DNA from 3 places in the Geobacillus lituanicus genome. Region 2 is predicted to be linked to each of the others. Evidence: a T-box and tRNA genes for the amino acid it is inferred to sense, from the RefSeq annotation. Region 2 holds a T-box; the other regions hold tRNA genes.
The links. A T-box is a leader RNA that pairs with one kind of tRNA and senses whether it is charged. The one in region 2 lies ahead of leuS (leucine--tRNA ligase), so its partner is inferred to be a tRNA-Leu.
Positions count from the first base shown of each region.

Region 1: it encodes a tRNA-Leu, which carries the amino acid that the T-box ahead of leuS (leucine--tRNA ligase) is inferred to sense. The anticodon was not compared.
Region 3: it encodes a tRNA-Leu, which carries the amino acid that the T-box ahead of leuS (leucine--tRNA ligase) is inferred to sense. The anticodon was not compared.

Region 1 is NZ_CP194773.1:883,756-888,513, forward strand. Features, by position in the region: rRNA gene rrf (5S ribosomal RNA) at 1-41, shown strand, start outside; tRNA gene ACR1UW_RS04370 (tRNA-Val) at 51-126, shown strand; tRNA gene ACR1UW_RS04375 (tRNA-Met) at 299-375, shown strand; tRNA gene ACR1UW_RS04380 (tRNA-Asp) at 380-455, shown strand; tRNA gene ACR1UW_RS04385 (tRNA-Phe) at 732-807, shown strand; tRNA gene ACR1UW_RS04390 (tRNA-Thr) at 972-1,044, shown strand; tRNA gene ACR1UW_RS04395 (tRNA-Lys) at 1,346-1,419, shown strand; tRNA gene ACR1UW_RS04400 (tRNA-Gly) at 1,427-1,501, shown strand; tRNA gene ACR1UW_RS04405 (tRNA-Leu) at 1,509-1,594, shown strand; tRNA gene ACR1UW_RS04410 (tRNA-Arg) at 1,598-1,672, shown strand; tRNA gene ACR1UW_RS04415 (tRNA-Pro) at 1,678-1,751, shown strand; tRNA gene ACR1UW_RS04420 (tRNA-Ala) at 1,760-1,835, shown strand; tRNA gene ACR1UW_RS04425 (tRNA-Met) at 1,851-1,927, shown strand; tRNA gene ACR1UW_RS04430 (tRNA-Ile) at 1,933-2,009, shown strand; tRNA gene ACR1UW_RS04435 (tRNA-Ser) at 2,027-2,117, shown strand; tRNA gene ACR1UW_RS04440 (tRNA-Thr) at 2,678-2,753, shown strand; tRNA gene ACR1UW_RS04445 (tRNA-His) at 2,762-2,834, shown strand; tRNA gene ACR1UW_RS04450 (tRNA-Gly) at 3,158-3,228, shown strand; tRNA gene ACR1UW_RS04455 (tRNA-Ile) at 3,235-3,311, shown strand; tRNA gene ACR1UW_RS04460 (tRNA-Asn) at 3,999-4,073, shown strand; tRNA gene ACR1UW_RS04465 (tRNA-Ser) at 4,081-4,173, shown strand; tRNA gene ACR1UW_RS04470 (tRNA-Glu) at 4,179-4,250, shown strand; gene ACR1UW_RS04475 (B3/B4 domain-containing protein) at 4,516-4,758, opposite strand, start outside.
Region 2 is NZ_CP194773.1:2,964,166-2,968,923, forward strand. Features, by position in the region: gene leuS (leucine--tRNA ligase) at 206-2,623, opposite strand; T-box leader at 2,698-2,922, opposite strand; gene ACR1UW_RS15145 (MDR family MFS transporter) at 2,983-4,182, opposite strand; gene ACR1UW_RS15150 (hypothetical protein) at 4,299-4,463, opposite strand; gene ACR1UW_RS15155 (YtzC family protein) at 4,596-4,758, opposite strand, start outside.
Region 3 is NZ_CP194773.1:618,010-622,767, reverse strand. Features, by position in the region: rRNA gene ACR1UW_RS03175 (16S ribosomal RNA) at 1-599, opposite strand, end outside; tRNA gene ACR1UW_RS03170 (tRNA-Gly) at 837-910, opposite strand; tRNA gene ACR1UW_RS03165 (tRNA-Pro) at 1,233-1,306, opposite strand; tRNA gene ACR1UW_RS03160 (tRNA-Arg) at 1,311-1,387, opposite strand; tRNA gene ACR1UW_RS03155 (tRNA-Leu) at 1,459-1,541, opposite strand; tRNA gene ACR1UW_RS03150 (tRNA-Leu) at 1,557-1,638, opposite strand; tRNA gene ACR1UW_RS03145 (tRNA-Lys) at 1,642-1,717, opposite strand; tRNA gene ACR1UW_RS03140 (tRNA-Gln) at 2,048-2,122, opposite strand; tRNA gene ACR1UW_RS03135 (tRNA-Asp) at 2,136-2,211, opposite strand; tRNA gene ACR1UW_RS03130 (tRNA-Glu) at 2,242-2,313, opposite strand; tRNA gene ACR1UW_RS03125 (tRNA-Ser) at 2,330-2,422, opposite strand; tRNA gene ACR1UW_RS03120 (tRNA-Asn) at 2,429-2,503, opposite strand; gene ACR1UW_RS03115 (SprT family protein) at 2,943-3,404, opposite strand; gene cmpA (cortex morphogenetic protein CmpA) at 3,496-3,609, shown strand; partial or broken gene ACR1UW_RS03105 (helix-hairpin-helix domain-containing protein) at 3,667-4,596, opposite strand.

The DNA.
Region 1 (4,758 bases), 1.2 Mb from region 2:
GTTGGGGCCAGCGCCCCTGCAAGAGTAGGTCGCTGCTAGGCAAAACATGTGGAGGATTAGCTCAGCTGGGAGAGCACTTGCCTTACAAGCAAGGGGTCGGCGGTTCGATCCCGTCATCCTCCACCACTTACACCAATTGTGTATTCTTATCGTCGCGGGGTGGAGCAACAAGCCTTTGCTTCCTCGAAACCGCTTCGAGTTGCCCCGACGCATTTGGCTTCCTCGAATCAGTTAGTAGAGGAAGGGGCAACGAAAAATTTACTCAGAGCATGATCGAAACTGAATCATTTCCTATCGTCGCGGGGTGGAGCAGTCCGGTAGCTCGTCGGGCTCATAACCCGAAGGTCGCAGGTTCAAATCCTGCCCCCGCAACCAAATTGGTCCCGTAGTGTAGTGGTTAACATGCCTGCCTGTCACGCAGGAGATCGCGGGTTCGAGTCCCGTCGGGACCGCCATTGTTTCAAAATTATGAAAAGAGACAACTCAGCAGCTCAGTCGGAGTTGCCTCAACGCATTTGCCTTCCTCGAATCACCTTGCAGAAGAAGAGACACAGTGCAGTACAAGCAAAGCAACGTAAAACTTAATATGGCTCGGTAGCTCAGTCGGTAGAGACGAGCATCCGCTTCATCGAATTCGCTTCGAGTTGCCTCGACGCATCGAGCGTCTTTGAATCAGCTGGTAGAGGAAGAGGCACAGAGCAATTCAACGAGCGAGTTAAAAAATAATATATGGCTCGGTAGCTCAGTCGGTAGAGCAAAGGACTGAAAATCCTTGTGTCGGCGGTTCGATTCCGTCCCGAGCCACCATCAAACTATAAATTATGCCGGCTTAGCTCAATTGGTAGAGACGAGCATCGGCATCATCGAATTGGCTGCGAGTTGCCTCGACGAACCTAGCTTCCTCGAATCAGCTTGTAGAGGAAGAGGCACAACCGAGCAGATCATATGAGCCAGTAACTCATGTTAAACGTGCCGGCTTAGCTCAATTGGTAGAGCAACTGACTTGTAATCAGTAGGTTGCGGGTTCAAGTCCTGCAGCCGGCATCTTCCATTTTGAAAAAATTCAACTAGCGAAACATGAGCTCAGAAACGAGCGATACATCTTCGAATAGGCTTCGAGTTGCCTCGACACACTTGCTTCCTCGAATAAGCTGGGAGAGGAAGAGGCAGGTAGAGTGAAATGAAGCTTAGAGTGTTATCCTAACCATGAGCCATTAGCTCAGTAACGAGCGTTGCATCTTCGAGTTCGCTGCGAGTTGCCCCGACGCACTTGACTTCTTCGAATAAGCTTGTAGAGGAAGGGGCAGGTAGAGTGAAATGAAGCTTAGAGTGTTATCCTAACCATGAGCCATTAGCTCAGTAGGTAGAGCATTCTGACTTTTAATCAGAGGGTCGGAGGTTCGAGTCCTCCATGGCTCATCGTTTTGCGGAAGTAGTTCAGCGGTAGAACACCACCTTGCCAAGGTGGGGGTCGCGGGTTCGAACCCCGTCTTCCGCTCCACTCGCCCGCCGGGGTGGCGGAATTGGCAGACGCACAGGACTTAAAATCCTGGGGTAGGTAACTACCGTGCCGGTTCGAGTCCGGCCCTCGGCACGTGCGCTCGTAGCTCAATTGGATAGAGCATTCTGACTACGGATCAGAAGGTTAGGGGTTCGAATCCTCTCGAGCGCGTTCATCGGGAAGTAGCTCAGCTTGGTAGAGCACACGGTTCGGGTCCGTGAGGTCGCAGGTTCAAATCCTGTCTTCCCGATTTTCCATGGGGCCTTAGCTCAGCTGGGAGAGCGCCTGCTTTGCAAGCAGGAGGTCATCGGTTCGATCCCGATAGGCTCCACCACTAATATTTTGATTTGGCGGTGTAGCTCAGCTGGCTAGAGCGTACGGTTCATACCCGTGAGGTCGGGGGTTCGATCCCCTCCACCGCCACCATTATCGGACCTTTAGCTCAGCTGGTTAGAGCAGACGGCTCATAACCGTCCGGTCGTAGGTTCGAGTCCTACAAGGTCCACCATTGCTAAGTTTCTTTTTGGAGGAGTACCCAAGTGGTTGAAGGGGTCGGTCTTGAAAACCGAGAGGCGCCGCAAGGCGCGCGGGGGTTCGAATCCCTCCTCCTCCGCCATTTAACGGATTTCCGAAAGAAGTCTCCCACCTCAAGGAACGCGAAGGGTGTAACCCAGTGAGTGGGAGATGAATATCGGTTGGCGTTAGCCAACGAATAGGATAGAATATGGCTAGAACGGACACCTTCGGAACGAAGGGAAGCGTAAAGGGTTCTTGTGTGTGGCTTACCGTTCGGCGAACACGCACAAGTCGCTTGAAGCCTCCACCTCTAAGCGAAGCGTAGGTGGCGGGTAGTTCACATTCAAGTTCATGTTAAATGTGCCGGCTTAGCTCAATTGGTAGAGACGAGCGTCGGCATCATTGAATTGGCTTCGAGTTGCCTCGACGCACTCAGCTTCCTCGAATCAGCTTGCAGAGGAAGAGGCACAACCGAGAGCGGATCATATGAGCCAGTAACTCATGTTAAATGTGCCGGCTTAGCTCAATTGGTAGAGACGAGCGTCGGCATCATTGAATTGGCTTCGAGTTGCCTCGACGCACCTAGCTTCCTCGAATCAGCTTGTAGAGGAAGAGGCACAACCAAGCAGATCATATGAGCCAGTAACTCATGTTAAATGTGCCGGCTTAGCTCAATTGGTAGAGCAACTGACTTGTAATCAGTAGGTTGCGGGTTCAAGTCCTGCAGCCGGCACCAGAAATATGGCGGCTATGGCGAAGTGGTTAACGCACCAGATTGTGGCTCTGGCATGCGTGGGTTCGATTCCCACTAGTCGCCCTTTTTCTTCTTTAAAATTTTATATGCAGGTGTAGTTTAGTGGTAAAACCGCAGCCACGAGCATCTGCATCATCGAATTGGCTTCGAGTTGCCCCGACGCATCTGGCTTCTGTGAACCAGCTGGTAGAGGAAGGGGCATGGAAGCAGCGTGGCGGATGTTCAACTAAATGATATGCGGGTGTAGTTTAGTGGTAAAACCTCAGCCACGAGCATCTGCATCATCGAATCTGCTTCGAGTTGCCCCGACGCATCTGGCTTCTGTGAATCAGCTGGTAGAGGAAGGGGCATGGAAGCAGCGTGGCGGATGTTAAGCCAAATATTATGCGGGTGTAGTTTAGTGGTAAAACCTCAGCCTTCCAAGCTGATGTCGTGGGTTCGATTCCCATCACCCGCTTTTGAGGGGCCTATAGCTCAGCTGGTCAGAGCGCACGCCTGATAAGCGTGAGGTCGGTGGTTCAAGTCCACTTAGGCCCACCATTTTCCATTGCATATTGTCAGATGATTCGTTATAATACTTAATGAACGTTCTTGTGCGTGCATGGTTCCGCTTGCCTCGATGCATTTTGCTTCCTTGCATTCGCTAGTAGAGGAAGGGACAGGACAAGTATTGGGCTAGGTTTCTTACTCATCATTCCGCAATAGCTCAGCGACGAGCAGGTGCATCGTCGAATATGCTTCGAGTTGTCCCGACGCATCTAGCTTCCTTGAATTTGCTGGCAGAGGAAGGGACAGGGCAAGTATTGGGCTAGGTTTCTTACTCATCATTCCGCAATAGCTCAGCGACGAGCAGGTGCATCGTCGAATATGCTTCGAGTTGTCCCGACGCATCTAGCTTCCTTGAATTTGCTGGCAGAGGAAGGGACAGGGCAAGTATTGGGCTAGGTTTCTTGCTCATCATTCCGCAATAGCTCAGCGACGAGCAGGTGCATCGTCGAATATGCTTCGAGTTGTCCCGACGCATCTAGCTTCCTTGAATTTGCTGGCAGAGGAAGGGACAGGGCAAGTATTGGGCTAGGCTTCTTGCTCATCATTCCGCAATAGCTCAGCGACGAGCAGGTGCATCGTCGAATATGCTTCGAGTTGTCCCGACGCATTTGGCTTCCTTGAATTTGCTGGCAGAGGAAGGGACAGGATAAGTTTTGTGCTAGGCTTCTTGCTCATCATTCCGCAATAGCTCAGCGGTAGAGCAACCGGCTGTTAACCGGTAGGTCGTAGGTTCGAATCCTACTTGCGGAGCCATTTCTTTGGAGAAGTACCCAAGTGGCTGAAGGGGACGGTTTGCTAAACCGTTAGGTCGCAGTTTTGCGGCGCGCGGGTTCAAATCCCGCCTTCTCCGCCATAAGCGGCCCGTTGGTCAAGTGGTTAAGACACCGCCCTTTCACGGCGGTAACACGGGTTCGAATCCCGTACGGGTCACTGGTTAGTGGCACCAGACAACCTGGTGCCTTTTTCTGCAATCTTTTTTTGTCGATTTTTGCGTTTTTTTCTTGCTGTCTAGGCTCTTTTTTGTTATAATAGCCAATGTATATTAAGGGTTGGGGACAACGCAGTGTTTCGTTTCGTCAGCGAACGGGGCATTGCGTTTTTTGTTTTGTTTTTCAAGCTGCCAGCCATCGACCGCACCGCTTGGATAAAGGAAGCTTCCCGGCGGGAAGCTGATGGCAGACAGCATTTCCGTAGTTTATGACAGCAATTGCGCGTCGGCCTCGCCGCCATGAATTTGAACAAACATTGTTTGAATGGCTTGAAGTTGGTGGCGGGCGGCGTCTTCGCTCATCGACGGAAGGAAATAAACGATTTGCAGGGCGTTTTTTGTCTCTCTCGTTACCGCCGTGCGCTCAGAGTCGACGATCGGGCTGCCAAACGGGCCGCGTTCGTCTTTGCTGACAAGTTTGTCAGCGAAGTTGACGGAACGGCCGTTTAA
Region 2 (4,758 bases):
AACGGTTCTTGCTTTTGGCCGCTTCGACAAACGGCGGCGAGAAAGCGCAGTTTCCCCGCCCGCTGCCTAAAAGCACATCGGCGATGGACGCCCGCTTCCGCGCCAAGCGGAGGGACAAAGCCGGCCCAGACGGCGCGGGCGCCGTTGCGGTTGCTTCGCAGGAAACGGCACGCGCCACCGCCTGTGCGGATCGAACAGCCAACGATCAGTTGGCGACGATATTGACGAGCTTGCCGGGGACGGCGATCACTTTGCGCACCGTTTTGCCCTCGAGCTGCTCTTTGATTTTTTCGTCGGCCAGCGCCCGCTCCTCGAGCGCTTCTTTTGGCAAGTCGGCTGGCACGTGCAGGCGCGACCGCACTTTGCCGTTGATTTGCACGACGATTTCGACGACGTCGTCGACGAGCTTCGTTTCATCATACGCCGGCCACGGTTCGTAGGCGATCGTGTCCGTATGGCCGAGCTTTTGCCACAACTCTTCGCCGATGTGCGGACAAACCGGTGACAAGAGCTTGACGAAGCCTTCCATGTATTCTTTTTTCATTTGCTCCGCTTTGTACGCTTCGTTGATAAACACCATCAGCTGCGAAATGGCAGTGTTAAAGCGCAAGCCTTCATAGTCTTCCGTCACTTTTTTCACCGTTTGATGATAGACGCGCTCGAGCGTATCGTTCGCCGGTTCGTCGACAATGTTCGGGTTCAGTTCGCCATTCTCGGTGACAAAGAGTCTCCAGACGCGGTCGAGGAAGCGCCGCGCCCCGTCAAGCCCTTTCGTCGACCAGGCGATCGACGCTTCAAGCGGCCCCATGAACATTTCATACAGCCGCAGCGTGTCGGCGCCATGGCTTTCGACGATATCGTCCGGGTTGACGACGTTGCCTTTGGATTTGCTCATTTTTTCGTTGTTTTCGCCTAAAATCATCCCTTGGTTGAACAGCTTTTGGAACGGCTCTTTCGTCGGCACGACGCCAAGGTCGTAGAGAAACTTATGCCAGAAGCGGGCATAAAGCAAATGCAAGACCGCGTGCTCCGCCCCGCCGATGTAGACGTCGACCGGCAGCCATTTTTTCAATTTCTCCGGATCGGCGAGCTGCTTGTCGTTGTGGGGGTCGATGTAGCGCAAGTAATACCAGCAGCTTCCGGCCCATTGCGGCATCGTGTTCGTTTCACGCCGCCCTTTTTTCCCGGTTTTCGGGTCGACAACATTGACCCATTCTTCGATGTTGGCGAGCGGCGATTCGCCCGTTCCCGACGGACGGATTTCATCCGTTTTCGGCAACACAAGCGGCAATTCCTCTTCCGGCACCGGCGTCATCGTGCCGTCTTCCCAATGGATGATCGGAATCGGCTCGCCCCAGTAGCGCTGGCGGCTGAACAGCCAGTCGCGCAGCCGGTACGACACTTTTTTCCGCCCTTTGCCATGCTCCTCAAGCCAGGCGATCATTTTGTCGATCGCTTCCTGCTTGTTCAAGCCGTTTAAAAACTCGGAGTTGATATGCTCACCATCTCCGGTGTACGCTTCCTTTTCGATATTCCCGCCGGCAACGACTTCTTTGATCGGCAAGTGGAATGTTTTCGCGAATTCATAGTCGCGCTCATCGTGCGCCGGCACAGCCATGATCGCTCCGGTGCCGTAGCTCATCAAGACGTAGTCGGCGATCCAAATCGGAAGCCGCTCGCCCGTGACCGGATGGATGGCGTATGCACCCGTAAACACGCCGGTTTTTTCTTTCGCCAAATCGGTGCGCTCAAGGTCGCTTTTGCTTTGAATTTCCTTTAAGTAGGCGTCAACGGCTGGCTTTTGCTCCGGCGTTGTGATTTTTTCCACGAGCGGATGCTCCGGCGCCAAGACGGTGTACGTCGCGCCAAACAGCGTATCGGGCCGCGTCGTGAAGACGGTGAACGTTTCGTCATGGCCGTCGACGGCGAACTCGATTTCCGCTCCCTCCGAACGGCCAATCCAGTTGCGCTGCATTTCCTTAATGCTTTCCGGCCAGTCGAGCTCTTCTAAGTCTTCGAGCAGCCGGTCGGCGTAGGCGGTGATTTTCAGCATCCATTGCCGCATCGGCTTGCGGATGACCGGATGCCCGCCGCGCTCGCTCCGGCCGTTGATCACCTCTTCGTTCGCCAGCACGGTGCCGAGCGCCGGGCACCAGTTGACCGGCACTTCATCCATGTAGGCGAGCCCTTTTTCATACAGCTTCAAGAAAATCCATTGCGTCCATTTGTAATAATTCGGGTCGGTCGTGTTGATTTCACGGTCCCAGTCGTATGAGAACCCGAGCGATTTGATCTGCCGGCGGAAGTTGTCGATGTTCTTTTGCGTAAACTCCGCCGGGTCGTTGCCGGTGTCAAGCGCATATTGCTCGGCCGGCAGCCCAAATGCGTCCCAGCCCATCGGGTGAAGGACGTTGTACCCTTGCATCCGCTTCATGCGCGCCAAAATGTCGGTTGCCGTATATCCTTCCGGATGGCCGACGTGCAAGCCGGCGCCGGACGGATACGGGAACATGTCGAGCACATAAAACTTCGGCTTGTCGTCATCATCGGGCGTGCGGAACGTTTTGTTTTTCTCCCAATAGTCCTGCCATTTTTGTTCAATTTCGCGGTGGTTGAAGCTCATCTCAGCACTCCTCCTATCCAGTTCTACTTGCATCATAGACGAAAATATGTACAAAAAAACCCCTCATCCCGAACAAAAGGGACGAGAGGAACGCTTCCCGCGGTACCACCCTTTTTTGGCGCGCCTATGGCGCACCCGCTTTGTTCCTTAACGCAGATTCACGGCCGGCGTTATCGGCCGCAGCCGTTCACGCCGGCAACTCCGAGGCGAGTTCGCGGATTGACTTCGGTTGACTCGCACCGACCGTCAACTCTCTGCCGTCCATCAAGCCCGCTACTATTCCTCTTCACCGTTGTTCGCTTTATGAGACAAATTTATTATTATTGTAAAAAATTTGTCGATCGATTGCAAGCAGAAAACTAGACGGTCACAGCCGTTTTTTCCCCCGCCTTTTCCGCCCGCTTCGGCAGCCCCCGGTCATACACGAGCGCCGCGCCGGCGGCCAGCAGAGCGAAGGCGACAAGCAATCCGATGAGCGGTTTCATTCCGAACGCATCGGCGACCCACCCGCCGAGGACCGGCCCGATCATCCGTCCAGCCGTGGCCGTGCCGTTGACGATCCCTTGGTAAAACCCGGCTCTCCCCAGCGGCGCCAGCTCGTTCACCGCCGCCGGAATCGCCGGCCAGACGATCATTTCGGCGATCGTGAGCACAACCATCGACGTCGCAAATTGCAAAAGTGAATCCGCGCCAAACAATATCGCAAACGAGACGGTGAAAACGGCGAACCCGATGGCGATCTGCCGCTTCATCCCCGGCATAAAGCGGCGGACCAACGGCGCCAACAGCGGCTGGCCGAGCACGATCAAGGCGCCGTTGATCGTCCAAAGCAAGCTGTAGTGATGAACCGGAATGGAAAGCTCGCGCGTATAGGCGGCGATCGTCGTCGACCATTGGACGTAGCTCATCCAGCATAATCCATAGCCGGCGCAAAGAAGGACAAGGGCGCGGATGTGCGCCCGGGGCGCCCCGTCCCCCGTTCGACGCTTCCGCTCTTTTCTCCGCAGCGGCGGCAGCGGCATGCGCCGCAGCCCAATGACGACCGTCGCCAAAAAAGCGGCATACAGCCAAACGTTCGCCCAAAACACGAGCGCAAACGAATGCGAGGCGACAACGCCGCCAAGCGCCGAGCCGGCGGCGACGCCGATGTTTTGCGCCACATACAAGGCGTTGAATGCCCGCCGTCCCCCTTCCGGCCAAACCGCCCCGACATACGCCGACGCCGCCGGAAAGACGACGCCGTTGCCGATGCCGACAAGCGCCAGCCAGACGGCATAATGCGGCCAACCATGCCAGACGCCCAAACCGGCAAGCGCCGCCATCGTCAGGCACGCTCCGGACACGAGCGTGCGAAACCCGCCGATCCGGTCAAACAACATGCCGCCGAGCAAGCTGCCGATGACGCTGCCGCCGGAGTTGAGCATCAGCACCGCTCCCGCTACGGCGAGCGGCTGGCCGAGCTGTTCATGCAAATAAATGGTATTTAGCGGCCATAAAAACGACGCTCCTGTGACATTGAGCGCCATGCCGACAAGCAGCCACCAAAGAGCGCGGGGCATCGGTCATCATCCTTTTCGTCTGCTATTTCGACTCCCAAACTAATTGTATGTGGGAAAGCGAAAAAAAGCAATCAAAAAAAAGAGGGCGGCATGGCGCCCTCACGGACAGCGGCGCGTCACCCGTTCCGCTGCTTGGAGCGGGCCGGCTGGCCACCTGTTTGTTCATACTGTTTTTTCGCCAGTTTCACCGGATCAAAGTCTTGGCCGAGTTCCAAATCGTTGTTGTTGTGACCGTTGCGCGTTTTTTGCTCCGGGTTCGTTTGTTTCAGACGTCGCTTCATTCCTTGTTCCTCCTTGTGTTCGCCATCAAGCAGACAGCCGCCCTGCGGTTGCTTTCCGTTTCACCGGTCAGGCAACATCCGCTTGTTATGCACCAGGACCTTCGATAGCGGCCATCGTGCAAAGCTCTTGTTTCATCGGTCAAGCAAGATCATCTCGTTTTGCAGCTGCTCAAGCTGAAGCCGCATCCGATGCAGCTGTTCGCGCTGCTGGGCGTTGCAACTTCGCGCCAAGTGAGCCAAATCGTTGACTGTCTGCTCAAGCATTTGCTGGGCGTTTGTGTATTCCGTGATGTTG
Region 3 (4,758 bases), 890 kb from region 2:
CCGCCTGCGCGCGCTTTACGCCCAATAATTCCGGACAACGCTCGCCCCCTACGTATTACCGCGGCTGCTGGCACGTAGTTAGCCGGGGCTTTCTCGTGAGGTACCGTCACCGCGCCGCCCTCTTCGAACGGCGCCCCTTCGTCCCTCACAACAGAGCTTTACGACCCGAAGGCCTTCTTCGCTCACGCGGCGTCGCTCCGTCAGGCTTTCGCCCATTGCGGAAGATTCCCTACTGCTGCCTCCCGTAGGAGTCTGGGCCGTGTCTCAGTCCCAGTGTGGCCGGTCACCCTCTCAGGCCGGCTACGCATCGTCGCCTTGGTGAGCCGTTACCTCACCAACTAGCTAATGCGCCGCGGGCCCATCCGCAAGTGACAGCCCAAAGGCCGCCTTTCAACCGAAGACCATGCGGTCTTCGGTGTTATCCGGTATTAGCTCCGGTTTCCCGGAGTTATCCCGGTCTTGCGGGCAGGTTGCCCACGTGTTACTCACCCGTCCGCCGCTGACCAAACAAGAGCAAGCCCTCGTTCGGTCCGCTCGACTTGCATGTATTAGGCACGCCGCCAGCGTTCGTCCTGAGCCAGGATCAAACTCTCCAAAGAAAGTTGATTGGCTTTTGCTTCGGCCCATGCGGACCTCCGCTTTTCGTATTGTCCAGCTTCGGTCCGCCGCCGCTCGGGGTCAAATAACCTTCGCCTTCCGGGTGCAAGCACCCTTGCAGGCGAAGAACATTTGCCCGTCGCGGCGACCCGCGGACCTCCGCTTTTCGTCGCGCTTCGTTTCGTTCAGTTTTCAAGGAACAAGGTAACTTCCTGCATTTTTCTCTTCTTGCTTCTTCGTGGAGCGGGTGATGGGAATCGAACCCACGACATCAGCTTGGAAGGCTGAGGTTTTACCACTAAACTACACCCGCATATCATTTAGTTGAACATCCGCCACGCTGCTTCCATGCCCCTTCCTCTACCAGCTGATTCATAGAAGCCAGATGCGTCGGGGCAACTCGAAGCCAATTCGATGATGCCGATGCTCGTGGCTGAGGTTTTACCACTAAACTACACCCGCATATGATTTCGAACCAACATCCGCCACGCTCTTCCGTGCCCCTTCCTCTGCAAGCACATTCAAAGACGCTGGATGCGTCGGGGCAACTCGAAGCGGATTCGATGAGGCAGTGCTCGTGGCTGAGGTTTTACCACTAAACTACACCCGTATAGCAATTGATGAAGATATTCAAATCGGGAAGACAGGATTTGAACCTGCGACCCCATGGTCCCAAACCATGTGCTCTACCAAGCTGAGCTACTTCCCGATCATGGCGCGCTCGAGAGGATTCGAACCCCTAACCTTCTGATCCGTAGTCAGATGCTCTATCCAATTGAGCTACGAGCGCATTTTTAACAGCAAATTTTATTATAACAACCACTCATTATTTTGTCAACATGATGTTTTGGTTTAGTGAAATGCGGTCGAGAGGACTTGAACCTCCACGGGGTTGCCCCCACTAGGCCCTCAACCTAGCGCGTCTGCCATTCCGCCACGACCGCGTATGAACTAATCAGTGCGGGTGGAGGGACTTGAACCCCCACGCCGTGAGGCGCCAGATCCTAAGTCTGGTGCGTCTGCCAATTCCGCCACACCCGCAAATGGTGAGCCATGGAGGACTCGAACCTCCGACCCTCTGATTAAAAGTCAGATGCTCTACCTACTGAGCTAATGGCTCATGGTTAGGTATACACTCACAGTGAACGATGTCCCTTCCTCTGCTAGCGTATTCGAAGATGCACGATGCGTCGGGACAACTCGTAGCAAACTCGATGATGCATCGCTCGTTGCTCTACCTACTGAGCTAATGGCTCATAGTTGGGTATACACTCACAGTGAACGATGTCCCTTCCTCTACTAGCATATTCGAAGATGCAGGATGCGTCGGGACAACTCGAAGCGAACTCAGCGATGCAAAGCTCGTTGCTCTACCTACTGAGCTAATGGCTCATAATACTTTCTTTCCCACCGATTTGGCAAGCTTGCGGGTATGTATAGCGATAAAAAATGGCTGGGCCAGCTGGATTCGAACCAGCGCATCACGGAGTCAAAGTCCGTTGCCTTACCGCTTGGCTATGGCCCAGCGATTGGTGTAATGGCGGTCCCGACGGGACTCGAACCCGCGATCTCCTGCGTGACAGGCAGGCATGTTAACCACTACACTACGGGACCGCAATCCGCGGGAAACCCCCGCGCTGTAAGTGACCCGTACGGGATTCGAACCCGTGTTACCGCCGTGAAAGGGCGGTGTCTTAACCACTTGACCAACGGGCCATGCGACTATTGAAAGTGGCGGAGAAGGCGGGATTTGAACCCGCGCGCCGTTAAGTCACGACCTAACGGTTTAGCAAACCGTCCCCTTCAGCCACTTGGGTACTTCTCCAAACACTGGCTCCGCAAGTAGGATTCGAACCTACGACCTACCGGTTAACAGCCGGTTGCTCTACCGCTGAGCTATTGCGGAATGATGAAGAAATTATATGCTATACTCCACGATGTGCTCGTTGCCTCTTCCTCTACCAGATAATTCAAAGAGGCAAGATGCGTCGAGGCAACTCGTAGTGAATTCGATGATGCTAATGCTCGTCGCTGAACTATTGTGGAACGGATCAGATTTCCTACACTTTCACAATCGACATTGTTTATTATATTGAGCTGTCGACTCTTTGTCAACATGTTTTTTGCTGTTTGTTTCATCGCCGTTTGGCGACGGCTTTTATAATTTAGCATATGGCCAATTTAATTGTCAACCACTTTTTTTGCAAAATGTGATACTGCTCTCTTTTCGAAGAGGACGTTCGCATATCCGGGCCGTGATACAAGAGCTCCATAAAAAGCTTCGTTTCCTTCGGGAAAGACACGGCGGATGTTCCTAATAGGGTTCGGCATAAGCAAGGAAGCGTTCAACGGCGTTGGTTCGCTAGTTTAAGCCGCCCGCGGCAGTTCCCGCAGACGTAGCGGGCGGTGTTCATGCGCTTTTTTCGAGTGTACGTCAGGCCGCAAGATGTGCAAATGTATGTATAGATCGTTTTCGACCTGTCTGTTTTTTGGCCGATTGGACGACAATAGCGAGGCGCCCCCACTTTTTGCAGCAGTTCGCGGAAGTCGCGGTCGCGATGGCGGTAGCCTTTTCCCTCAAGGTGCAAGTGGTAATGGCAAAGCTCATGTTTGATAATGGCGATCAATTCTTCCTCGCCGAACTGCTCGTAATGTTTTTGATTGAGCTCAATGTTATGCGTCTGCAACATGTAGCGCCCGCCGGTAGTGCGCAAACGAGGGTTGAAGAAAGCGGTATGGCGGAACGGCTTGCCAAATGTGCTCATGGAAATTTGTTCAACGAGCGCTTGCAAGCGTTTTTGATCCATGACAGGCGCCCCCCTTTTTATGTTTTCAGCACAGGACAATGCGCAGCTACATACATTATATACTACCTTTCCGCATCAGGGGGTGGACGATGTGCCTACATGGCTAAAAAATCAAATGAGACGAGCCTATTATGAGAAAAACCGGGATCAAATCAAGTTGTTAAACCAATGCTGGTTTTTTTATCGGAGAAAGCACTGTTCGTAACATGTGTTTGAGGCTGTCCCTGCTGTTCATTGGGCAGTACGGGACAGCCTCTCCAGCTTATTCCGGCGGAAGCATCGATAATGAAATTCTTCCTTTCGCTGCATCAACCCTTTCCACCCACACTTTGACGACGTCGCCGACGGAGACGACATCAAGCGGATGGCGGACGTATTGTTTGCTTAGCTTGGAAATGTGCACGAGCCCGTCCTGTTTGACGCCGATGTCGACAAAGGCGCCGAAGTCGACGACGTTGCGCACCGTTCCTTCGAGCTCCATGCCTGGCTTTAAGTCTTCCATTTTCAAAACGTCTTTTCGCAATATCGGCTTGGGCAGCTCGTCGCGCGGGTCGCGCTCCGGACGGCACAACGCGTCAATGATGTCGCGGAGCGTCAGTTCCCCGATGCCGAATTCGGATGCCGCTGCTTTCACATCGATGGCTTGCAGCGCTTGGCGAAGCTCATTGCTGCCAATGGCGGCGGTTGTAAATCCTAACTTTTGCAACAACTGCTTCACTTCCGCGTACCGCTCGGGGTGAATCGGCGTGCGGTCAAGCGGTTCGTCGCCGTCGACAATGCGCAAAAACCCGATGCATTGCTCATACGTTTTCGCCCCAAGACGCGGGATCGTTTTCAGCTCCTCGCGGCTGCGGAATTTCCCTTGCTCTTCGCGGCGTTTGACAATGTTTTCGGAGACGGTTTTCGTCAGTCCCGAGACGTATTGGAGCAACGAAACGGACGCCGTGTTGACGTTGACGCCGACTTGATTGACGACCGTCTCCACGACGAAACGGAGCGACTCCGCCAGCTTTTTTTGCGACACATCGTGCTGGTATTGGCCGACGCCAACCGATTTCGGGTCAATCTTCACCAGTTCGGCGAGCGGGTCTTGGACGCGGCGGGCGATTGAGACCGCGCTCCGCTCTTCAACTTGCAAGTCGGGAAACTCGGCGCGCGCAAGGTCGGAAGCCGAGTAGACGCTCGCTCCGTGTGAGTAAAATATTTGTGGGTGACATTCAGGAATGATTCCCCGACGAGGGTTGCGAACTTTTGTTCGCGACGCTCGTCGGGGCCACCAAGCGAAGCGCGGTAGAAAAAAGCAAATGTCATGCAAAAAGGACTCTCTCCCTGCTATGATGGTGATGACCAACAT